Regions from separate parts of the Bacillus sp. CIS52 genome, predicted to be linked through region 1. Evidence: riboswitches for the same ligand, from Rfam matches in the RefSeq annotation. Region 1 holds a riboswitch; the other holds the start of a gene.
The links. A riboswitch is a leader RNA that binds a small molecule or an ion and turns the genes downstream of it on or off. The one in region 1 is predicted to bind lysine.
Positions count from the first base shown of each region.

Region 2: linked by a shared signal. The riboswitch ahead of ACH32G_RS08515 (amino acid permease) and the one ahead of ACH32G_RS10990 (aspartate kinase) in region 1 are both predicted to bind lysine.

Region 1 covers NZ_JBIUFR010000002.1:220,790-231,121, reverse strand. Annotated here, with positions in the region: gene ACH32G_RS11035 (GerMN domain-containing protein) at 1-148, opposite strand, end outside; gene racE (glutamate racemase) at 255-1,073, opposite strand; gene ACH32G_RS11025 (MarR family winged helix-turn-helix transcriptional regulator) at 1,081-1,521, opposite strand; gene gerE (spore germination transcription factor GerE) at 1,710-1,934, opposite strand; gene ACH32G_RS11015 (acyl-CoA thioesterase) at 2,055-2,492, opposite strand; gene sdhB (succinate dehydrogenase iron-sulfur subunit) at 2,552-3,310, opposite strand; gene sdhA (succinate dehydrogenase flavoprotein subunit) at 3,313-5,073, opposite strand; gene sdhC (succinate dehydrogenase cytochrome B558) at 5,109-5,717, opposite strand; gene ACH32G_RS10995 (YslB family protein) at 6,014-6,460, shown strand; gene ACH32G_RS10990 (aspartate kinase) at 6,508-7,737, opposite strand; lysine riboswitch at 7,863-8,041, opposite strand; gene uvrC (excinuclease ABC subunit UvrC) at 8,103-9,875, opposite strand; gene trxA (thioredoxin) at 10,023-10,332, opposite strand, start outside.
Region 2 covers NZ_JBIUFR010000001.1:1,745,095-1,755,426, reverse strand. Annotated here, with positions in the region: gene ACH32G_RS08520 (class I SAM-dependent methyltransferase) at 1-481, shown strand, start outside; gene ACH32G_RS08515 (amino acid permease) at 530-1,942, opposite strand; lysine riboswitch at 2,051-2,232, opposite strand; gene sspJ (small acid-soluble spore protein SspJ) at 2,355-2,495, opposite strand; gene ACH32G_RS08505 (metal-dependent hydrolase) at 2,679-3,161, shown strand; gene ACH32G_RS08500 (LTA synthase family protein) at 3,203-5,059, shown strand; gene ACH32G_RS08495 (substrate-binding domain-containing protein) at 5,088-6,014, opposite strand; gene modA (molybdate ABC transporter substrate-binding protein) at 6,132-6,929, shown strand; gene modB (molybdate ABC transporter permease subunit) at 6,910-7,593, shown strand; gene ACH32G_RS08480 (response regulator transcription factor) at 7,687-8,334, shown strand; gene ACH32G_RS08475 (sensor histidine kinase) at 8,340-9,443, shown strand; gene ACH32G_RS08470 (ABC transporter ATP-binding protein) at 9,563-10,332, shown strand, end outside.

The DNA.
Region 1 (10,332 bases):
TCCCCGCTTCACCCTTTACATATGAAATGTCTTGAGGCGGGTCAATTTCCCCGGCTGTTTTATCGGATTGAAACAAACCGCATCCTGATAATACAAAAGCCGAAGTAAGACATGTTGCAGCAATGACTGCAGGTCCTTTTTTCAGCATACTTTTCCCTCCTAAGGCTGTTTGTACTATGATGTATACGAGCCCTGTCCGGGAAATAGACCGGGATGCGCAAAAAAACCCGCCGTAAACAGCGGGTTTTTTTGATTTATTTTCTGATCGGCTCTTGAAGGGAGATGCTCTCGACATGGCCGATTTCATGGCCAAACCAGTCTTCGGCAATTTTTGCGAAGCCGTTCCGCTCTCCCGTTGTAAGAAACTGATACTCCGGTGCACGATTCGATTGGTTTAACAAACCTTTATAAGACAAGATGGTGCTCACTTCTCTCGCCGTCTCGTCACCGGAGGAAATGATTTTCACATGATCTCCCATATAGTCCTGAATCGGTTCTTTCAAAATCGGATAATGCGTGCATCCCAGAATCAAGGTATCAATTGCTGTACCTTTTAAAGGCTCAAGCGATGCTTCGACCGCTTCCTCCGCCGATTCCTGCAGAAAACGTCCGCTTTCCACAAACGGCACCAGCAGCGGACAAGCCGTGTTCTCGACTTGAAGGTCTGCATTTAATCCGAGCAGCGCCTGCTCATACGCTCTGCTTTTAATGGTATTTATCGTGCCGATGACGCCGATATGCTGGTTTTTCGTCACCTTTATCGCCGTTCTCGCACCCGGCTGAATGACGCCGACAACCGGAATATCCGTTTTGCGCTGAATATCCTCCAAGGCAATGGCCGTGGCAGTATTACAAGCGATCACGAGCATTTTGATATGGTGGTTTTCCAGCAGGTAATCGGTCATTTCCCATGTGTATTGAAGAACTTCTTCTTCAGGACGCGGGCCGTACGGGCAGCGTTTTGTATCTCCCACATAGATGATATTTTCCTTCGGTAGCTGTCTCATGATTTCCTTAGCAACGGTTAACCCGCCAACCCCGGAATCAATGACTCCTATCGGCTGTTCCAACAAAATCGCCTCATTTTCTTTTCATTTCATGCTGCAGTTTCAATAATGATTTTTCGAAGACGGCTGTTTCTTCTTCGGAAAATGTCTCAAACATATCCCGCAAATATGCCTGCCTTTTTAAAATCACTTCCTGAATAATGCGCTCTCCTTCAGCGAGAAGATGAATTCTGACGACCCGTCTGTCAGCAGGGTCTTTCACCCGTTCGACAAGCTTATTTTTTTCCATGCGGTCTATCAGATCCGTCGTCGTGCTGCAAGCCAAATACATTTTGCCTGATAATTCGCCTATTGTCATATCCCCCAATTCATAAAGCCATTGAAGGCCTACGAATTGCGGCGGTGTAATTGCATATTGGTTAAGGATTTCTCGTCCTTTTTGTTTAATGATCGCAGCGATATGGCGGAGTGATTTTTCGATATCCGCAACATGCTCTACAGATTTTGATGTCATTTGTCCATCCCTCACTCAAGGATCTTTCTGGGCTATTCACGCTCCGTGTCTATTTTCCTTCTTTTTTTAAGAAAATGCAAGACTGACGGAGAAAAAGGAAAAGCCGGGATTTTCATCGCATGCCTATCACTCCGGGCGCCAACACAAATAACCGGCTCCTTCTCGTAAAGAAGGAAAACCGGCAAGAATCAGAGCTCTAGCTCACCCATTCTAAGAAGCTCGACAACAGCTTGCGAACGCCCTTTCACACCTAACTTCTGCATGGCATTTGAAATGTGATTCCGTACAGTTTTTTCACTGATAAATAGCTCGCTTGCAATTTCTTTTGTTGTCTTGTCTTGAACGAGCAATTCGAATACTTCTCTTTCTCTTTTGGTCAGCAGCGGCTTTGATTGAAAATCTTTCTCCTTCAAGTATTGTAACCCTCCTTGCTAAGGTGAGAGCGAATCTGAAACGAATGGGTTTATATAGTCAAGATATCATATGTAAAAGCCGCTTCGGAGGTGACGTCACTTAAAGAAATAGTTATCCGTTCAGGCGAGCAGAATGCCTTTCTCCCGCTCCGTCCAGCTGACCGCTTTGCCGCTTGTCTTTGATACTTGTACCATAACGACGGAACCGGTAAAGCACGGCAGGCCTGACTCGTTTTCTCCAAGGTAATGAAGGGTGACGGACGCATTTCCGACAGAGCTTGCTTTGACATAAATCCGCAGATTTTCATACGGCATCACCTGACGCATATAGTCACACTGCTGGCTTGCGACGACTGTCATCGTTTCCGCATTTTGCGCTTCCATGCCGCGCTGCTTAAAGTAGGCGATCCGGGCTTCTTCAAAATAGATGAAAGGGGTTACATTATTCATATGGCCGAACATATCCGTTTCTGAAAAGCGAACCGATACTTCAGTAAAGAAAGAAAACGACTGTCTCCATTCTTCAAACGGGATGTCAATGTATTGCGGTTGTTTCATCACCTTCAGCTCCTTATAAAAAAACCTCTCCCGTGCGGAAGAGGCTCTTTTTCTTTATCTTATACTCTGTCGCTTCCGAAGAAATTGCGGAATGCTTGTAAGTTGGTATCTCTGTTCAAAGCAGCGATTGAAGTCGTGAGCGGAATGCCTTTCGGGCAGGATTGAACACAGTTTTGTGAATTCCCGCAATCTCCGAGACCGCCGTCTGTCATTAAAGCTTCTAAACGTTCTGACTTGTTCATCGCGCCCGTCGGGTGGGCGTTAAACAGACGAACTTGCGACATCGGGGCAGGCCCCATGAATTTCGATTTGCTGTTGACATTCGGGCAGGCTTCAAGGCAGACGCCGCAGGTCATGCATTTAGACAACTCATATGCCCACTGGCGGCGTTTTTCCGGCATTCTCGGTCCCGGTCCCAAATCGTAAGTCCCGTCAATCGGCACCCATGCTTTCACTTTTTTCAGTGAATCAAACATTCTGCTGCGGTCAACCTGAAGGTCACGGACAACCGGGAATGTTTTCATCGGCTTCAGACGGATCGGCTGTTCCAGCTTATCAATCAGCGCCGTACATGACTGGCGCGGTCTGCCGTTGATGACCATGGAGCAGGCGCCGCATACTTCCTCAAGACAGTTCATGTCCCATGCGACAGGAGTTGTTTTCTCACCTTTTGCATTCACGGGATTTCTGCGGATTTCCATCAGGGCGGAAATCACGTTCAGATTCGGGCGGTAATTGATTTCAAATTCTTCATCGTATGGCGCGCTTTCGGGCGTATCTTGGCGTGTAATGATAAACCGTATCTTTTTCTCACTCATGATTATTTCGCCACCTTCTTCTTCGAGTAGTCGCGTTTACGGGGCGCAATCAGTGATACATCGACATCCTGATATTCAAATTCCGGAGCTTCAAACGGACCGGCATGTTTAGCCATTGTCGTTTTGAGCCACTCATCGTCATTTCTTTCAGGGAAATCCGGTTTATAGTGCGCTCCCCGGCTTTCATTTCGGTTGTATGCGCCGAGCGTGATGACTCTGGCAAGCTGAAGCATATTGGAGAACTGGCGGGTGAACATCGCCCCTTGGTTGCTCCATTTTGTCGTATCATTAATATTGATTTTCTTAAAGCGTTCCATCAGCTCTTGGATTTTATCATCCGTTTTCAAAAGCTTGTCATTGTGGCGGACCACCGTTACGTTGGCCGTCATCCATTCTCCGAGTTCACGGTGAAGCACGTAGGCATTTTCATCGCCGTCCATCTTCATGATGTCTGCCCATTTTTCTTCTTCTTTTTTCACATAGGAATCAAATAATGAAGAAGACAGATCTTCAGCCGATGTTTCAAGTCCGGCAACATATTTCACCGCATTCGGACCGGCAACCATTCCTCCGTAGATGGCGGAAAGCAGAGAGTTTGCCCCTAAACGGTTTCCTCCGTGCATTGAATAATCACATTCACCCGCCGCGAACAGTCCGCGGATGCTTGTCATCTGATCATAATCAACCCACAGTCCGCCCATTGAATAGTGAACGGCAGGGAAAATTTTCATCGGAAGCTTACGCGGGTCATCTCCCATGAATTTTTCATAGATTTCGATAATGCCGCCAAGCTTAACGTCAAGCTCTTTCGGATCTTTGTGCGAAAGATCGAGATACACCATGTTTTCTCCATTGATGCCGAGTTTCTGATTCACGCACACGTCAAAGATTTCGCGTGTCGCAATATCCCGCGGCACGAGGTTTCCATAAGCCGGATATTTTTCCTCGAGGAAGTACCAAGGTTTTCCGTCTTTGTACGTCCAGACTCTTCCGCCCTCACCGCGCGCCGATTCACTCATCAGACGGAGTTTATCGTCTCCGGGAATGGCAGTCGGGTGAATTTGAATAAATTCGCCGTTAGCGTAGTAAGCGCCCTGCTGATAAACAATTGATGCGGCAGATCCCGTGTTGATCATGCTGTTTGTTGATTTGCCGAATACGATTCCGGGTCCTCCCGTCGCCATAATAACGGCGTCAGAACGGAATGACTCGATTTGCATATTGGTCAGATTTTGGGCTACGATACCGCGGCACGTGCGCTCATCGTCAAGAACGGCGCCGAGGAATTCCCAGCCTTCGTATTTTGTGACGAGACCCGCCACTTCATATCTGCGCACCTGCTCGTCCAGTGCGTAAAGAAGCTGCTGACCCGTCGTCGCTCCCGCGTATGCGGTTCTGTGATGCTGTGTACCCCCGAAACGGCGGAAGTCCAAGAGCCCTTCCGGCGTTCTGTTAAACATAACCCCCATGCGGTCCAATAAGTGGATAATGGACGGCGCCGCTTCACACATCGCTTTTACAGGCGGCTGGTTTGCTAAAAAGTCGCCTCCGTAAACCGTGTCATCAAAATGCTCAAACGGAGAGTCTCCTTCCCCTTTTGTGTTGACAGCTCCGTTTATCCCGCCCTGCGCGCAGACCGAGTGAGAGCGTTTGACCGGAACGATGGAAAACAATTTAACGGCCGTGCCTGATTCCGCTGCTTTAATTGTCGCCATGAGGCCGGCAAGACCCCCGCCGACTACGATAATGCTTGATTGACTCATGATAGCCCCTCTCCCTCTAGTAATCTCTAGTTCTCTTACACAAACGCAAAAATCGCTTTTAGACCCACGTATGAAAGCGCTAAAAATATAATCAGCGTCACGTAAGTCGAAATTCTTTGAGAACGCGGCGTGACCGTGATCCCCCATGTGACCGCAAAAGACCATAAGCCGTTTGAAAAGTGAAAAATGACTGATAAAACGCCTACAATATAAAATCCGAGCATAAACGGCGAGCTCAGAATATTCGCCATCATATCGAAGTTGACTTCAGCGCCCATCTGTGCGGCAATCCGCGTCTGCCACACATGCCAGCTGACGAAAATAAGGGTGAGAATACCGGTGACACGCTGAAGCACAAACATCCAGTTTCTGAAATAGCTGTAGTGGCCAGCGTTGTTTTTCGCAGTAAATGCTATGTACACACCGTAAACCGCATGATAAATTAAAGGTAAGAAAATAATAAAAATTTCTAACGCATACCTGAACGGCAGACTGTCCATAAAGCCGGCCGCCTTGTTAAACGCATCCGCTCCCCTTGCGGCAAATTGGTTGACGACTAAATGCTGGATCAAAAAGATGCCGACCGGAATCACACCGAGCAAGGAATGCAATCTTCGAAAATAAAACTCTCTGTTCCCAGACATTACTTTACCCCCTGTTTGATTTAAGTGCGAAATGTGCTAAAATCTCTGCCCCCACTTCGTTTCAATTGTAAGCACTTTATTAAAATTTATTGACAATTTCATTTTACTCCTCCCTCAAAAGGGCGTCAAGAAAACGTGTACATAAATTATAATTTTCGGAATTGATTATTTGACGTGAAAATTTTATTTTCCTGCAATACCTTTCTCACTTTTTTTCACGTGTTTTATAGGATCATCCTGTAATCCTCCCCCCTGTTTAAGCTATAATAAACGAAGGAGAGAGGGGAATACATAATATGAAGAATAATTATGAAGCAGCTTTAGAACCTTTAACTGAACTCGGCGTCAGCGCATACGGCTACGAATTAATCCGGGAAATCGTGCTTCCGGATATCCTCGGCCCGGAGCATTCGTCCATGATGTATTGGGCAGGGAAACGCCTCGCCCGCAAATTTCCTCTTCAATCATGGGAAGAAATCCCCGCCTTTTTTGAAAAAGCCGGCTGGGGAACTTTGACAAACACAGGATCAAAAAAGCAAGAGCTGGAATTTGAACTGGAAGGGCCGCTCGTATCCAGCAGGCTCAAACACCAGAAAGAGCCGTGTTTTCAGCTTGAAGCCGGTTTTATAGCCGAACAGATTCAATTGATGAACGATCAGATTGCAGAATCTTATGAACAGGTCAAAAAGAGAGCGGATAAAGTCGTCCTGACCGTGAAATGGGATATGAAGGACCCTGTATAATTGAAAAAAGGCGGTGACTCAAAAGTCCCGCCTTTTTGCCTGCCCGTTTATACGGCAGACGGCTGTTTAGAAAGCTCAAACGCATCATGAAGCGCTTCGACGGCTTTCACCATATCATTGTCACTGACAACCGCTGATACTTTTATTTCAGATGTGCTGACCATTTTGACTTGTACATTTTTTTCCGCCAGTACGGCAAACATGTCCGCGGCGACGCCGGGATTAGAGACCATGCCTGATCCGACAATGGATACTTTCGCCAGCTTTCTTTCAGTTTCGATTTTTTCATAGTCAAGCGCGTTTTTATATTCTTCAAGCACAGCGACCGTTTGCGCGGAATCTTCCGTTTTCACTGAGAAAGAAATGTCTGCTTCCCCATTATCCGCTTGTGTCTGAATAATGATGTCAACGTTGATGTTTCGTTTCGCCAGCGCGGTGAAGATCGTTGAAAGTGTTGTCAGCCCGCTTGCAAGGCCCGTGACGGATACCCTTGTAATCTGGTCTTCAAATGCAATTCCTCTGACGATTAAATTCTGCTCCATTGATGATTCCTCCTCAATTAATGTTCCAGCTTCATGTTCCGTGCTTGACCGCACTTCCAAAGGCACTTGATAGTTTTTCGCGAACTCAACCGCCCGCGGATGAAGAACACCCGCTCCGAGATTTGCAAGCTCCAGCATTTCATCATAAGAAATTCCCGCCAGTTTTCTCGCTGACCGGACGTACCGCGGATCTGTCGTAAACACGCCCGGAACGTCCGTGTAAATGTCGCATTTATCCGCTTTTAAAGCTGCGGCAAGAGCGACCGCCGTCGTATCGGAACCGCCCCGTCCGAGCGTCGTGATGCCGCCGTCTTCGGTTACTCCCTGAAAACCGGCGACAACTGTAATCCTGCCTTCTGCAAGCTGCGCCTGAATTGCGGTGATATCAATATCCGTAATTCTCGCATTGCCGTGGACGGCCTCCGTGCGGACACCCGCCTGCCAGCCCGTATAAGAGACGGCGTCATATCCTTTTTCCTGAAGCGCCATGGCCAAAAGCGAAATCGTGACCTGCTCTCCCGTAGACAGAAGCATATCCATCTCGCGTCTGCTTGGCTCAGATGTAATTTCCGCCGCCAGATTGACGAGCGCGTCGGTTGATTTTCCCATTGCCGAAACGACGACAACGACGTCATGGCCTTTTTTCTTTTCAACAATAGCGCGATTTGCGGCATTTTGAATTTTTTCGGCAGAGCCGACGGAAGTGCCTCCGAATTTTTGTACGATAAGACCCATACTAGACCACCCTTTACATTTTGGTTCGTGCGGGTGAGGAGAAAAGAGCGTTGTGTCCACAATAAAAAAAGCAATGAGAGGAATAGCTCTCATTGCTTTTTCATATCATTACGATTGATTATGAACAACGAGATAGCCCTCCAAGAAAATGAATTCTTGACAGCTTTACATTTATTTAATGCAAAGCCAGCAAAGCACACCGATGGGATGTGTTTCACTTCGGCGAACTCCCCTTTCAGCCTTTTTCGCAGAATCCATCATTCTCCAAAGGCATACTATTGAAGTTCGCACCTCTATCTTCACCATATAACACGATCTTATGAAATTAGTTCACATTCTAGCAGACTTTTCAGAAAAGCACAATACTATTTTTTCAATTTTTCAAACAGCAGCTGAGCGGCCGCAGCCGGCACACCGGCTTTTTTGATATCGTCAAGACTTGCTTCCTTCATCTTTTTGACAGAACCGAAATGCTTTAAGAGCATTTTTTTGCGTTTTTCGCCGATCCCCGGGATATCATCCAATACGGATTGAAAGGCGCTTTTTCCCCGGATCTGTCTGTGAAAGCTGATCGCAAAACGGTGAACTTCATCCTGAATGCGCTGAAGCAGGTAAAATTCCTGGCTGTTCCGCTCCAGAAATACCGGTTCAAGCGGGTCGCCGATCAGAAGGTTGGATGTTCGGTGTTTATCATCTTTCGCCAATCCCGCTACCGGGACATCAAGGCCGAGCTCATTCTCAAGCACGTCGCGCGCCGCGTTAATCTGCCCTTTTCCGCCGTCAATGATGATTAAATCCGGCAGCGGGAGATTTTCGCGGAGCACCCTCGAATATCTTCTTCTGACGACTTCTCTCATTGATCCGTAATCGTCGGGCCCTGTTACGGTTTTAATTTTATATTTGCGGTATTCCTTTTTATTCGGTTTTCCGTCAATAAAGACAATCATAGCCGATACAGGGTTTGTGCCTTGAATATTGGAGTTGTCAAACGCTTCAATCCGGTGCGGCGTGTAAATGTTCAATGCTTCGCCGAGCCGTTCGGCTGCTCCGATTGACCGTTCCTCATCCCGCTCGATTAATGAGAACTTTTCCCGCAGGGCGATTTTCGCGTTTTTGTGAGCAAGCAGAAGCAGTTCTTTTTTCGGGCCTTTTTTCGGCTGATGCACGGCGGTTTCCAAAAGCTCGCTGATCATATCTCTGTCAACGCTGTCAGGCACCAGAATTTCCTTAGGCAGAAAGTGATTGTTTTTCGAATAGAACTGGCCGATGAAGGTCAGAAATTCTTCATCCGCTTCCTGGTACATCGGAAACATGCTGACATCGCGTTCGATCAGCTTTCCTTGGCGTATGAAAAAGACTTGGACGCACATCCAGCCTTTATCGTACGCATAAGCGAACACATCGCGGTCCAGAAGGTCATTCATGGTCATTTTCTGCTTTTCCATCGTCGATTCGATGTAAGCAAGCTGATCGCGGAATTCTTTAGCCCGTTCAAATTCAAGCTTTTCCGCCGCCTCTGCCATTTTCTCTTCAAGCTCTTTTTTGACCTCGTTATGCCCTCCCTTTAAAAAGCGGGTGATGTCTTCCACAAGCTCGCGGTTTGTCTCCTCGGAAATATCCTTTACACATGGAGCGAGGCATTGTCCGAGATGGTAATAGAGACAGACACGGTCCGGAAGATTCGAGCACTTCCTGAGCGGATAAAGGCGGTCCAGCAGTTTTTTCGTTTCCCGCGCCGCCTGTACATTCGGGTACGGGCCGAAATAGCGCCCTTTGTCTTTTTTGACATTGCGGGTGACAATAAGCCGCGGATGGCGTTCATGGGTGATTTTAATAAAGGGATAGGTTTTATCATCTTTCAGCATGACATTGTATTTCGGATCGTATTTTTTAATCAGATTCATTTCCAAAATAAGCGCTTCAAGATTGGAGGAAGTCACGATATATTCAAAGTCCTCAATCTCCGTCACAAGCCTTTGGGTTTTTGCATCGTGAGAACCGGTGAAATAGGATCTCACCCTGTTTTTCAGCACTTTCGCTTTCCCCACGTAGATGACTGTTTTCTGACGGTCTTTCATTAAATAACAGCCCGGCTGATCGGGAAGGAGGGCCAGCTTTTCTTTCAGTTGTTTATTCATACGTTACCCTTCCTTACATTCATTTCTTGTGTCCATTCAGTGTATCACGAACATTTGTTTTTCTCCATTCTCAGCTTTTGGAAGATCAAAAAAGGCGATCCCTTTTAAAGGAATCGCCCTGCCGTAGCCGTAACAGAAACTTTCGGCTTACAGATGTTTGTTTACAAGCTCTTCAAGGGCTTCTTTCGGTTTGAAGCCGACAGATGTTTCAACCACTTCTCCGTCTTTTAACACAAGAAGTGTCGGGATGCTCATGACGCCGTATTTACCGGCAGTTTCTTGGTTTTCATCCACGTCGATTTTGACGATTTTCAGTTTGTCTCCCATTTCTTGATCAAGCTCTTCAAGAACGGGCGCGATCATTTTACAAGGTCCGCACCAAGGAGCCCAGAAATCAGCTAATACGACACCTTCACTTGTTTCAGCTGAGAACGATTGATCAGTTGCTTTTACGATA
Region 2 (10,332 bases), on a different contig from region 1:
ATTAAAACGTCTGGAGCGCGATATCCCGAGCCGTCTTCATTTTGCGCCGATGGACTTTACGGCTCCGCTTTCTTTCAGCCGTCTGAATCAGGAAGGTTTTTCCCGCCGAAAAACCTTTTTCAGCCTGCTCGGTGTGTCATATTATCTTACGAAAAAGCATCTGGCCCGCCTGCTTACACAATTATTTGCCGAAGTCCCGCCCGGCAGCTCTGTCGTGTTTGATTATGCGGATGAATCGCTCTTTGAAGAAAAAGGACTGTCAAACAGAGTGGAGAACATGGTGAAAATGGCTGCGGCAGGCGGAGAACCGATGCTGTCGTGTTTCAGCTATAAAGAAATTGAAAAGCTGTTAGAATCATCAGGCCTGCTTATTTATGAACATTTATCTCCAACGGTAATCAATGACCGTTTTTTCAGCGGGCGCACTGACCATTTAACCGCATTCGAGACCATTCATTATATACACGCCGTCAAAAAGTAATCCGCTGACGCAAAAAAAGACATCCCACAGACGTGAGATGTCTTTTTTTTATACGGATTGTCTGTTGTTTGCAAATTTCTTTGAAACGAAAGGATATAACAGCAAACCGACGAAAAACAGCCCGATCCCGAGAATAAAGGTCGTTAAATCGGCCGTTCCCGTAATAATGACGTAAAAAGAATAGATGCAGGCAAGGATAGCAATGAAACCGTCCTTCACTCTTGAACCCTTGATTTCGTCATACGTTTCACCCGTCAGCACGAGCTTCAGGCTGTAAAACGCAGATACGAGATACGGAATCAGATAAGCGAGTGTCGCCGCCGTTGTTAAAAACGTAAACGCGTCACTGATTGTCCGGGAAATAACCGAAAAGATAAAGATCTGTGACATCACGTTCGTGACGATTAATGACACAACCGGGCTGCCCTGTTTATTCGTTTTTGCAAAAGCGGCGGGAAAGTCTCCTGATTTCGCGGCTTGATACGGAACTTCAGAGCCGAGAAGAATCCAGCCGAGCATCGTCCCGAACAGACAGAGGATCGCCAAAATTGCCATAATGATGCTTCCCGCATTGCCGACGATCGCGTATAATACGTCAACAAACGGTTTTTCCGAGCCGACAAGCTTACCATGCGGAAGCACGCCCATCGTAATCAATGTCACGATGATATAGATGCTGAGCGCAATCAATAAGCCGGTAATGGTGGCGCGTTTCACGTCGCGCTGCGAACGGGCGCGCCCGGATAAGATGACTGCCGATTCAATTCCGACGAACGCCCATAATGTTGAAATCGCCGCATTGTGGACCTGACCGCCGATTCCCTCAACCGTGTGAGGACCTGTTTGAACCGGAAAATAAAAATGATCGAAAAACGACGTTTGAAACACAAACAAACCTGCAATGATAAAGAAGATAAATCCTAATACTTTTGAAAACGTCGTAACGAAATTTAATTTACTCGCACCGTTCATGCTGGAGACGAGAATCGTGTGAGTGCCCCATAATAAAACCGTACATACGGCAAACGTCAGCAGCTGGCCAAGTGTAACCGCCTGACCGCCGATTGAAAACATTTCACGCTTATCCGTTAAAATCGGGAAAAAAGAAGTTAAATATCCGGCAAGGCTGGTGATGATCGCCACGTTGCTGATCCAGCTCGCAACCCAATAGCCCCACACCATCGTGAATCCGGCTGCGTTCCCTTTTTTCCGATCGCTGAACAGCGCTCTCGCATAGCTTTGCGGCCCCGCCGTCAGCTCAGGCTTGCGGATGGATAAGTGACCAAAGACAAGCGCGATCATTAACACACCGGCTCCCGTTAAAAGCCATGCCGATGTAGCGCCGAACGGGCTCGCGATTTTTGCGAGCGTGCTCGGAAGGGAAAAGATGCCCGAGCCTACCATATTTCCTACGACAAATGCCGTTAATAACCAAAAACCCCATTTTTTCGTCTGTTCCATTCCTGTACCTCCTGGTTGTTCATTCGTACGGACCAGACCCCGAGACCATATTTACACACAAAAAAAGCCTGAACAAAAGTCCATGCTTAAAGAAACACACACCCTTGATCTCCGGATAGCCCTCCGCGAAAAAGCACGCGGCAGTCCTGCACTTATTCAGATACAGTCCCAGCATAAAGAAGGATCGGCTTTCTTTACACTTCGGCGCTGATGCCTTTAACACATGTTTTGCGGCCCCTTATCAGCCTGGCATGTGCGACTCATCATCAAGCGCAACCTCTACCTCACCGAGAAAGAGTGAGGATTTTTATCATTCAATTCTACTCAGAGGTTATCAGAGATAAAAAGATCTGTCAAAGGGAAAAATTAGACGGAAAACGGATAGAGCATTCGCCCTACCCGTTTTATATGGTCAGCGGTTGTTTTTTTTCTTTTGAACAGCTTCTTGAAGCGGATCGTCTTTCAGAGCTGCACCGGCGTCCTCAAGCGCACCTTGAATGACGTTTTTGTTTTTATCGCTGTTTTTGCCTTTTTCTTTGTTAAAGAAAGCCATCTGTATCACCTCTTTATCAAATATAGGTACACCTATAATGTGTCTTTTTCCGCGGCAGAATATGCGGAATCCGATCCTCCTTCCTTTTGGCGGAACAGGTAAAGTTTGTTGATCAAACATGCATTCTCTTGATATATTTGTAATTCAGGGGATTTTGGCAAAAATAAAAAGGAGAAGCGAAAAATGACAGGAAAAACACACATCATGGGAGGCATCGCTTCTTGTTCCGCAATTGCGTATTATTACGGGTATGATCCGGTCCTTATGACCTCCGCGGGTGCCCTCGGGGCGCTGATTCCCGATATATGCCATACGAAAAGCAAAATCGGCAGAACGCTGCCCGTTCTGTCCAAAATCGTAAGCACGGTGTTCGGCCACAGAACGTTTACACACAGTCTGCTGTTTATGCTAATTATGTTTTTCATCACGGCAGCCTATATCCCGAATCCAAGCATCTCCGCCGGACTGATGATCGGAATGGCAAGCCACCTTGTGCTTGACGCATGGACCGTCAACGGCATTAAACTGCTGTTTCCGTCAACCATCCGCTTCCGTCTTCCCCTTTATATGAGGACGGGGAGCTTTTCGGAGCAGCTTGTGCTGGCCGGGTTAACGATTGTATCCTGCTATTATTTATACGAATTGGTTCACGGCCGCATCTCTTAAACAAAAAGCGTCTTTCGCTTTTAGGGTGAGGAGTCATACATATGAAGAAATCCTTTTTCAGCAATCATCGGTTTTTATGCCTGTCCATCCTGTTCATGTGGATAAAAACATACGTCGTTTACAAGCTCGGTTTTGATCTGCAGAACAATTCTGTTCTTGAGGAATGTCTGCTTCTCATTAACCCGCTGAGCTTTATTGTGCCGCTGTTCGGCATCGGCCTGCTGCTGACGGAAAAAAAGCAGCGGATCTTTCTGCTTTCGGCGAATGTGATGCTGACGGGGATTTTAATTGCGAATACGGTGTTTTACGGGTTTTATATTGATTTTATCACCATACCGGTTTTGTTTCAGGCAAGCAATATGGGCGATATGGGAAGCAGCGTCCAAGAGCTGTTTCACCCGCTGTATATCGCTTTATTCGCGGATATTGCGGTTCTGTTTTACCTAGCAGGAAAGCATAAAGCCGGTAAGGGAAAAGCGGGCTCCCGGACTGTTAAAGCGTATGCGTGGGCATCAGCCGGCCTCATGCTGTGCAACCTTGCGCTGTCTGAGGCCGAGCAGCCGAAGCTGTTCAGGCATCCTTTTGATCGTGAAGCGCTCGTAAAAGGAATCGGCCTGTTCCACTTTCATTTGTATGACACCATTTCGCAGACGCTGAATGCAGGGGCTAAAGCGTTTGCCGACGAAGACAGTCTTGCGGCGGTCGCGAACTACACCCAAGCCGACTACAGCCGCCCGTCCGATTCGAAATTCGGGCTTGCTAAAGGGCGTAATGTGATTTTTGTCACGCTTGAATCAACACAGCGTTTTGTGATGGATGAACGGGTCAACGGGCGGGAGATTACCCCGTTTATGAATAAGCTGCGGAAAAAAAGCTATGACTTCACTCATTTTTATCAGCAGACCGAACAGGGAAAAACCTCAGATTCAGAATTCATTACTGCGAATTCGCTGTATCCGTCTTCAAGCGGCGCCGTTTTTTTCACAAAAAGCGGCCACCGGTTCAATACGCTGTACCATACGTTAAAAGACCATCAGTACTATTCGGCCGTTCTGCATGCCAATCATAAGGCCTTTTGGAACCGGGATGAGATGTACGGAGCATTCGGCATCGACCGTTTTTTCGACGCGGATGAATTTAAAGTGACACCGGAAAATTCAACGGGCTGGGGCCTGAAGGACAAGGAGTTTCTCGAACAGTCAGCGGAAAAATTAAAGAAGCTTCCGCAGCCGTTTTACGCAAGCCTGCTGACTTTGACCAACCATTTTCCTTTTGAAATTGAAACACAGGATCAGCTCATTGAGGAACCGGACACAAGCAGTGATTTGTTAAACCGTTATGTGACGACGGTCCGCTATGAAGATGAGGCGCTAAAACACTTTTTCAACAAGCTGAAAAAAGAAGGGCTGTATGACAACGCGATGATCGTACTGATGGGAGACCATTACGGCATATCCGAAGCCCACAATAAAGGACTTGCCGAATTCTTGGGAAAAGAAGAAATCACGCCGTTTGATACGGTACAGCTTCAGCGCGTGCCGTTTATCATTCATATTCCCGGGGTGACCGACCGTGAGCCGGAAACGATCGCTTCCGCCGCGGGACAGGTTGATGTAAGACCGACGCTGCTTCACCTGCTCGGCATTGAAACGAAAGGCAGCATTCAGTTCGGCAATGACCTGTTTTCCAAAGAGCGGACTCCGTTTGCTGTGCTGAGAAACGGCAGCTTTATCACGAATGATCATATTTATACGAAAAATACGTGTTACAGCCGCAAAACGTGCGAACCGCTTTCTGACATGGGCGCGTGCAGCGATGAGAAAGAAAAAGCGGAACAAGAGCTGATGCTCTCCGATAAAATATTAAACGGCGACCTGCTGCGGTTTTACAAACAATAAAAAATCCCTCCGTCATTGGAGGGGTTTTTTATGTTTCATATATGAGCCGACCGGTCATTTTCGTATCATATCCGGATAATTGAGAAAGCTGAGACTTGAATTCCTCAGAATTAAGAACGTCCCGCACGCTTTGAACAAGCTCCCGGTTTTGTTTTAAGACGACCACATCGTACTGCTCACTGATTACCGGGATAAAGTCCGTGCCTGCCATATACGCCGCATGCTGCGACCCGACTCCGATATCCGCCTTGCCGCTTGATACTTGTGAAGCCGCTGACAGATGATCCGTGACAATGTCATGGTAGCCGGCAACCTCAGACGGCGTGATGCCGAATGATCTGAGCTGTTCATCCAGCAGCACCCTCACGCCTGATCCTTTTTCGCGATTGACGATACGGATATCCTTTCGGCTCAAGTCCTGAAGGCCCTGAATGTTCAGCGGATTGCCCTTTTTCACGTATAATCCGGCCTGCCGAAGCACGACATGAAAGAGCGCAAACGGCTCTCCTGAAAGAATGCGCTTCACATACGGGATGTTATACTCCCCCGTCTCCCCATCATACAGATGCAGACTGACGATGTCGCAGGCCCCGCGGTACATTTCGATCAGGCTGTTTAAGCTGCCGCTGTACTTACGGAGCGGTGACGCCTGTATCTTTTGTTCCAGCTGTTTGCTGAGGAGATCCATCGACACATCCTGGCCGCTGATGATAACAGACCGCCTTTTTTCCGGCTCCGGCCTGAGGGGCGGATCAGCCTCCTTGACTGCTGATGGCTCTTTAGACATCCTCATGTTTGCTTTATATTGTTTCAAGTCCTCTTCATCGACCCTCATCTGTCTTCCGACCCTGTACGCCGAAATGAGTCCTTTTTTTATCAAATCATATACTGTCAGTTTTGAGACCTTCAAAAGGCCCGCAACTTCTTCTATTGTATAGGAAGTGGCTTCTGTCATATTATCACGCTCCGTTTTTATTATAACGGTTCACATATTGAAAAAAAACCGCACCCTCACGTACAATTACGTTATAATTAGTTTTATCTAATGATATTTAGTTATAAGGGGTGCACAATGTTGAAAAAGAAAGCGACACTATTCACAACTGCGGTTATGGCCGTTTTTCTCGCAACTGCGGGCTGCTCATCCGGACAATCGGCCAAAGGCGGACAAAACGAGAAAGTAACGCTGACCGTTTCCGCAGCGGCCAGCGCTCAGGACGCGCTTAAAGAAATCCAAACCAACTACGAAAAATCACATTCAAACGTTGCCATCCAAGACAACTTCGGATCATCAGGCACACTGCAAAAACAAATTTCCCAAGGCGCGGGAGCAGATTTATTCTTCTCGGCAGCCGAAGATAAATTCGAAAAGCTTGTTCATGACGGCGATATCGACAAAAAGGACAGCACGGACCTTTTGAAAAACGAACTGGTCATGATCGTGCCTGAGAAAAACAGCGCACACCTTACACATCTGAATGACCTGAAAAAAGACAGCACGGAAAAAATCGCGCTCGGCACGCCTGAATCCGTTCCGGCCGGACAATACGCCAAACAGTCATTGACTAAATTATCCCTGTGGGACAAGGTAAAAGATAAAGTCGTCTATGCCAAAGACGTCCGCCAGGTGCTTTCTTATGTTGAAACCGGAAATGTCGATGCCGGGCTTGTCTATAAAACAGACGCTCTCATTTCGAAAAAGGTGAAAATCACCGATGAAGCACCGGCGAAAACACACGATCCGATCGTGTACCCGCTAGGCATCGTCAAAGATACAAAGCACCGTAAAGAAGCAGAAGCGTTTTATCAGTATCTGCAGTCAGATGCAGCTATGAAAGTGTTTAAGAAATATGGATTTACTGCCAAGTAACATTACGGCTTCGGAATTTTTCACCCCAGTCGTATTGTCTTTTGAGGTGGCTTTGGCTTCGGGCATCGCCGTCATCCTTCTCGGAACACTTGCAGGCGCCTGGATGGCGAAAGCGCGATTTCCCGGAAAAACGGCTGTGGAGACGCTGTTTATGCTCCCGCTCGTTCTTCCGCCTACCGTTGTCGGCTTCATCCTCATTATCATTTTCGGGAAACACAGCTTTATCGGCCGGGCGATCGAGCGGATTTTTCACCAGCCCGTCATTTTCACGTGGTGGGCCGCGGTGATCGCTTCGGCCATTGTCGCCTTCCCGCTTATGTATCAGTCTGCCAAAACAGGTTTCGCCGCGGTTGATTCTGACATCGAAGGTGCGGCGAAAGTAGACGGAGCCGGCAGATGGCAGGTATTCACCCGCATTTCCGTCCCGCTTGCCTTTCCGTCCCTTTTGACCGGAAGCATTCTCAGTATCGCAAGGGCGCTCGGTGAATTCGGGGCGACTTTAATGTTTGCGGGGAATATCCCGGGCGTCACCCAAACGCTGCCGACAGCGATTTACGTCGCGATGGATTCCGGCAATGAAACACTCGCCTGGGTGTGGGTGATCTGTATTATGATTATTTCTTTTCTGATGCTGTTTTTCATCCAACTGAAAAAACCGGCTTGACCGATCCGCCTTCCGCACACATTTCGCCGGGAGGCTTTTTGATTTAAAATCGGATGGTATATAATGAAACAAAAACACACAAAGGGTGCGGCTATGAAAATTAATGTCATTATCGCGGATGATAATTCTTTCATCAGAGAAGGAATGAAAATCATTCTGCATACATATGAGGAATTTACAGTATCGGCAACGCTGGAAAACGGATTAGAGGCGGCAGAGTATTGTAAACACAATCCCGTCGATATCGCCTTATTGGACGTTCGCATGCCGGTGATGAACGGCGTCGAAGCCGCAAAACGGATCGCGGAGGAAACGGATACGAAGCCGATGATCCTGACGACATTTGACGACGACGAGTATATTTTAGAAGCGATTAAAAACGGCGCAAAAGGATATTTATTAAAAAACACCGAACCGGAACGGATCCGCGATGCGATCAAAAGCGTCTTCAACGGGCACAGCATCCTTCAGGACACCGTGCTGGATAAAATAAAAGACAGCCTTTTCCGTCCGGCGGAAGCCGCACATCAAATTGATGAAAGCCAGTTTACTGAAAGAGAGCTCAGCATCATGTCGCTTATTGCGAAAGGACTGTCGAACAGAGAAATTTCAAAACAGCTTTTCATTTCTGAAGGGACGACGGCCAATTATATTTCATCTATTTTAGGGAAAACGGGTCTTGAGCACAGAACGCAGATCGCGATTTATTATATCACCGGGAAGGTGGATAACGGGCGTTGAACGGTATGGATTTTTGGATGCTGATGAGCAGACTGATCGTCATTTTTTATACGGCCTTTTTGTTCGTATCGGCCGACCGCCATTACATGCCGTACGCCGTCTTGTTTCTGCTGCTTTATCTGTGTCTGGGCATTGCGGTCTGCATGATCAGGCCGACCGCTTGGAGGCGCGGGATCACCCTCATGACGCTGGCATTGACCGCCTTGCTTTCCGCCGGAGGCCATCCGGCGTTTCTGTTTCTTCTGCCGCCCGCCATTTTTGCCGTTCTTGCCGAATATCCGGTTCACCGCTATGTGTGCTGCCTGCTCGTGTTTTTGCCGTTTTTATTTATCCCGTACGGCGATCTTCCGACGTATACCGTCATGACCTTGTTCTGTCTGGCGATTTTCGTTTTGGCCGCCCGGTCAAACGATCGGCTGAAGACATATGAGGGGCAGTCAGACAGCATGCGGGCAAGCATTGAAAAGCTGACGAAACAGCTGCACAGCAGCACAGAATATATCAAACAATCGGAGTATACCGGCAAACTCGAGGAAAGAAACAGATTGTCCCAAGCCATCCATGACAAAATCGGCCACTCCATGACCGGCGCGCTCATTCAAATGGAAGCGGCGAAGCGGATGCTCGGCTCCCGTCCGGACAAAGCGGCTGAACTGCTTCAAAACGCCATTACGATTTCCAAAGAGGGCATAGAGGATATCCGCATTACGCTGAAAAATATGAAACCGCCCGCTGAACAAATGGGCATTCACCGATTAAGAATATTTATTGATGAATTTTCGGCTAAAAACGGCATGCCGGTTCCGTTTACGCATCAAGGCGATTTGGACAGGCTGACGCAGATGCATTGGAAAGTCATTCAGGAAAACGTAACCGAAGCTTTGACCAATGCGATGAAATACGCCGATGCCGCGCAGATTTCCATTGATATTCAAGTGCTGAATAAAGCCGTGAAAGCGGAAGTGAAAGATAACGGAAACGGCGCCGTCCGCTTTAAAAAAGGCCTCGGCATGCTCGGTATGGAAGAACGGGCCGCCGCCCTGCACGGAACTGTCATTTTTGACGGCACGGCGGGTTTTTCCGTCACGACATTACTGCCTATTGAATAAGTGAATGTTTTCATGTGAAAAATATGAGGATTCTCATGTCAAAAGAATGAACAGCTGCACTAACGGCCGTTCATTCTTTTTTTTATAATTAGAGCATCATAAGACATAGAGGTGGAAACATGAACATTTTGGAGCTCAAACAGCTGAGTAAGAAATTCGGCGATTATGCCGCCGTTGACCAAATGTCGCTTGCTGTAAAAGAAGGTGAGATTTTCGGGTTTCTCGGCGCAAACGGAGCCGGAAAAAGCACGGCCATCAACATGATCTCAGGCCTTTTAAAACCTACTGACGGAGACATTCTGTTTCTCGGAAAAGATATTTTCAAACACAGCAAAGCCGTGAAAATGAATATCGGCATCGTCCCCCAGGACCTCGCCATTTACGAAGAATTAAACGCCTATGAAAATGTGAAGTTCTTCGCCGGACTGTACGGACTGAGAGGGTCGGCTCTGAAAGAACGGGTCGAGGAAGCCCTGACATTCGTCGGCTTGAGCGATAAACATAAATATCTGCCGAAGCATTTTTCCGGCGGAATGAAACGCCGGCTCAATATCGCCTGCGCCCTTGCCCACCGGCCGAAACTGATCATCATGGATGAACCGACGGTCGGCATTGACCCGCAATCAAGAAATTATATTCTGCAATCAGTGAAAAAGCTGAATGAAATGGGCTGCACGATCATCTACACGAGCCACTACATGGAGGAAGTTGAAGAAATATGCACGCGCATCGCCATCATTGACCACGGGAAAGTCATCGCAGAAGGCACAAAGGAACAGCTTACCTCCATCATTACCGACACAAAGGACGTCGTCATTGAGCTGTCATCCGGAAACGGCATCAGCCTCGGCGATATTCAGGATCTTCCCGGCGTCAGAGCCGCCGCACT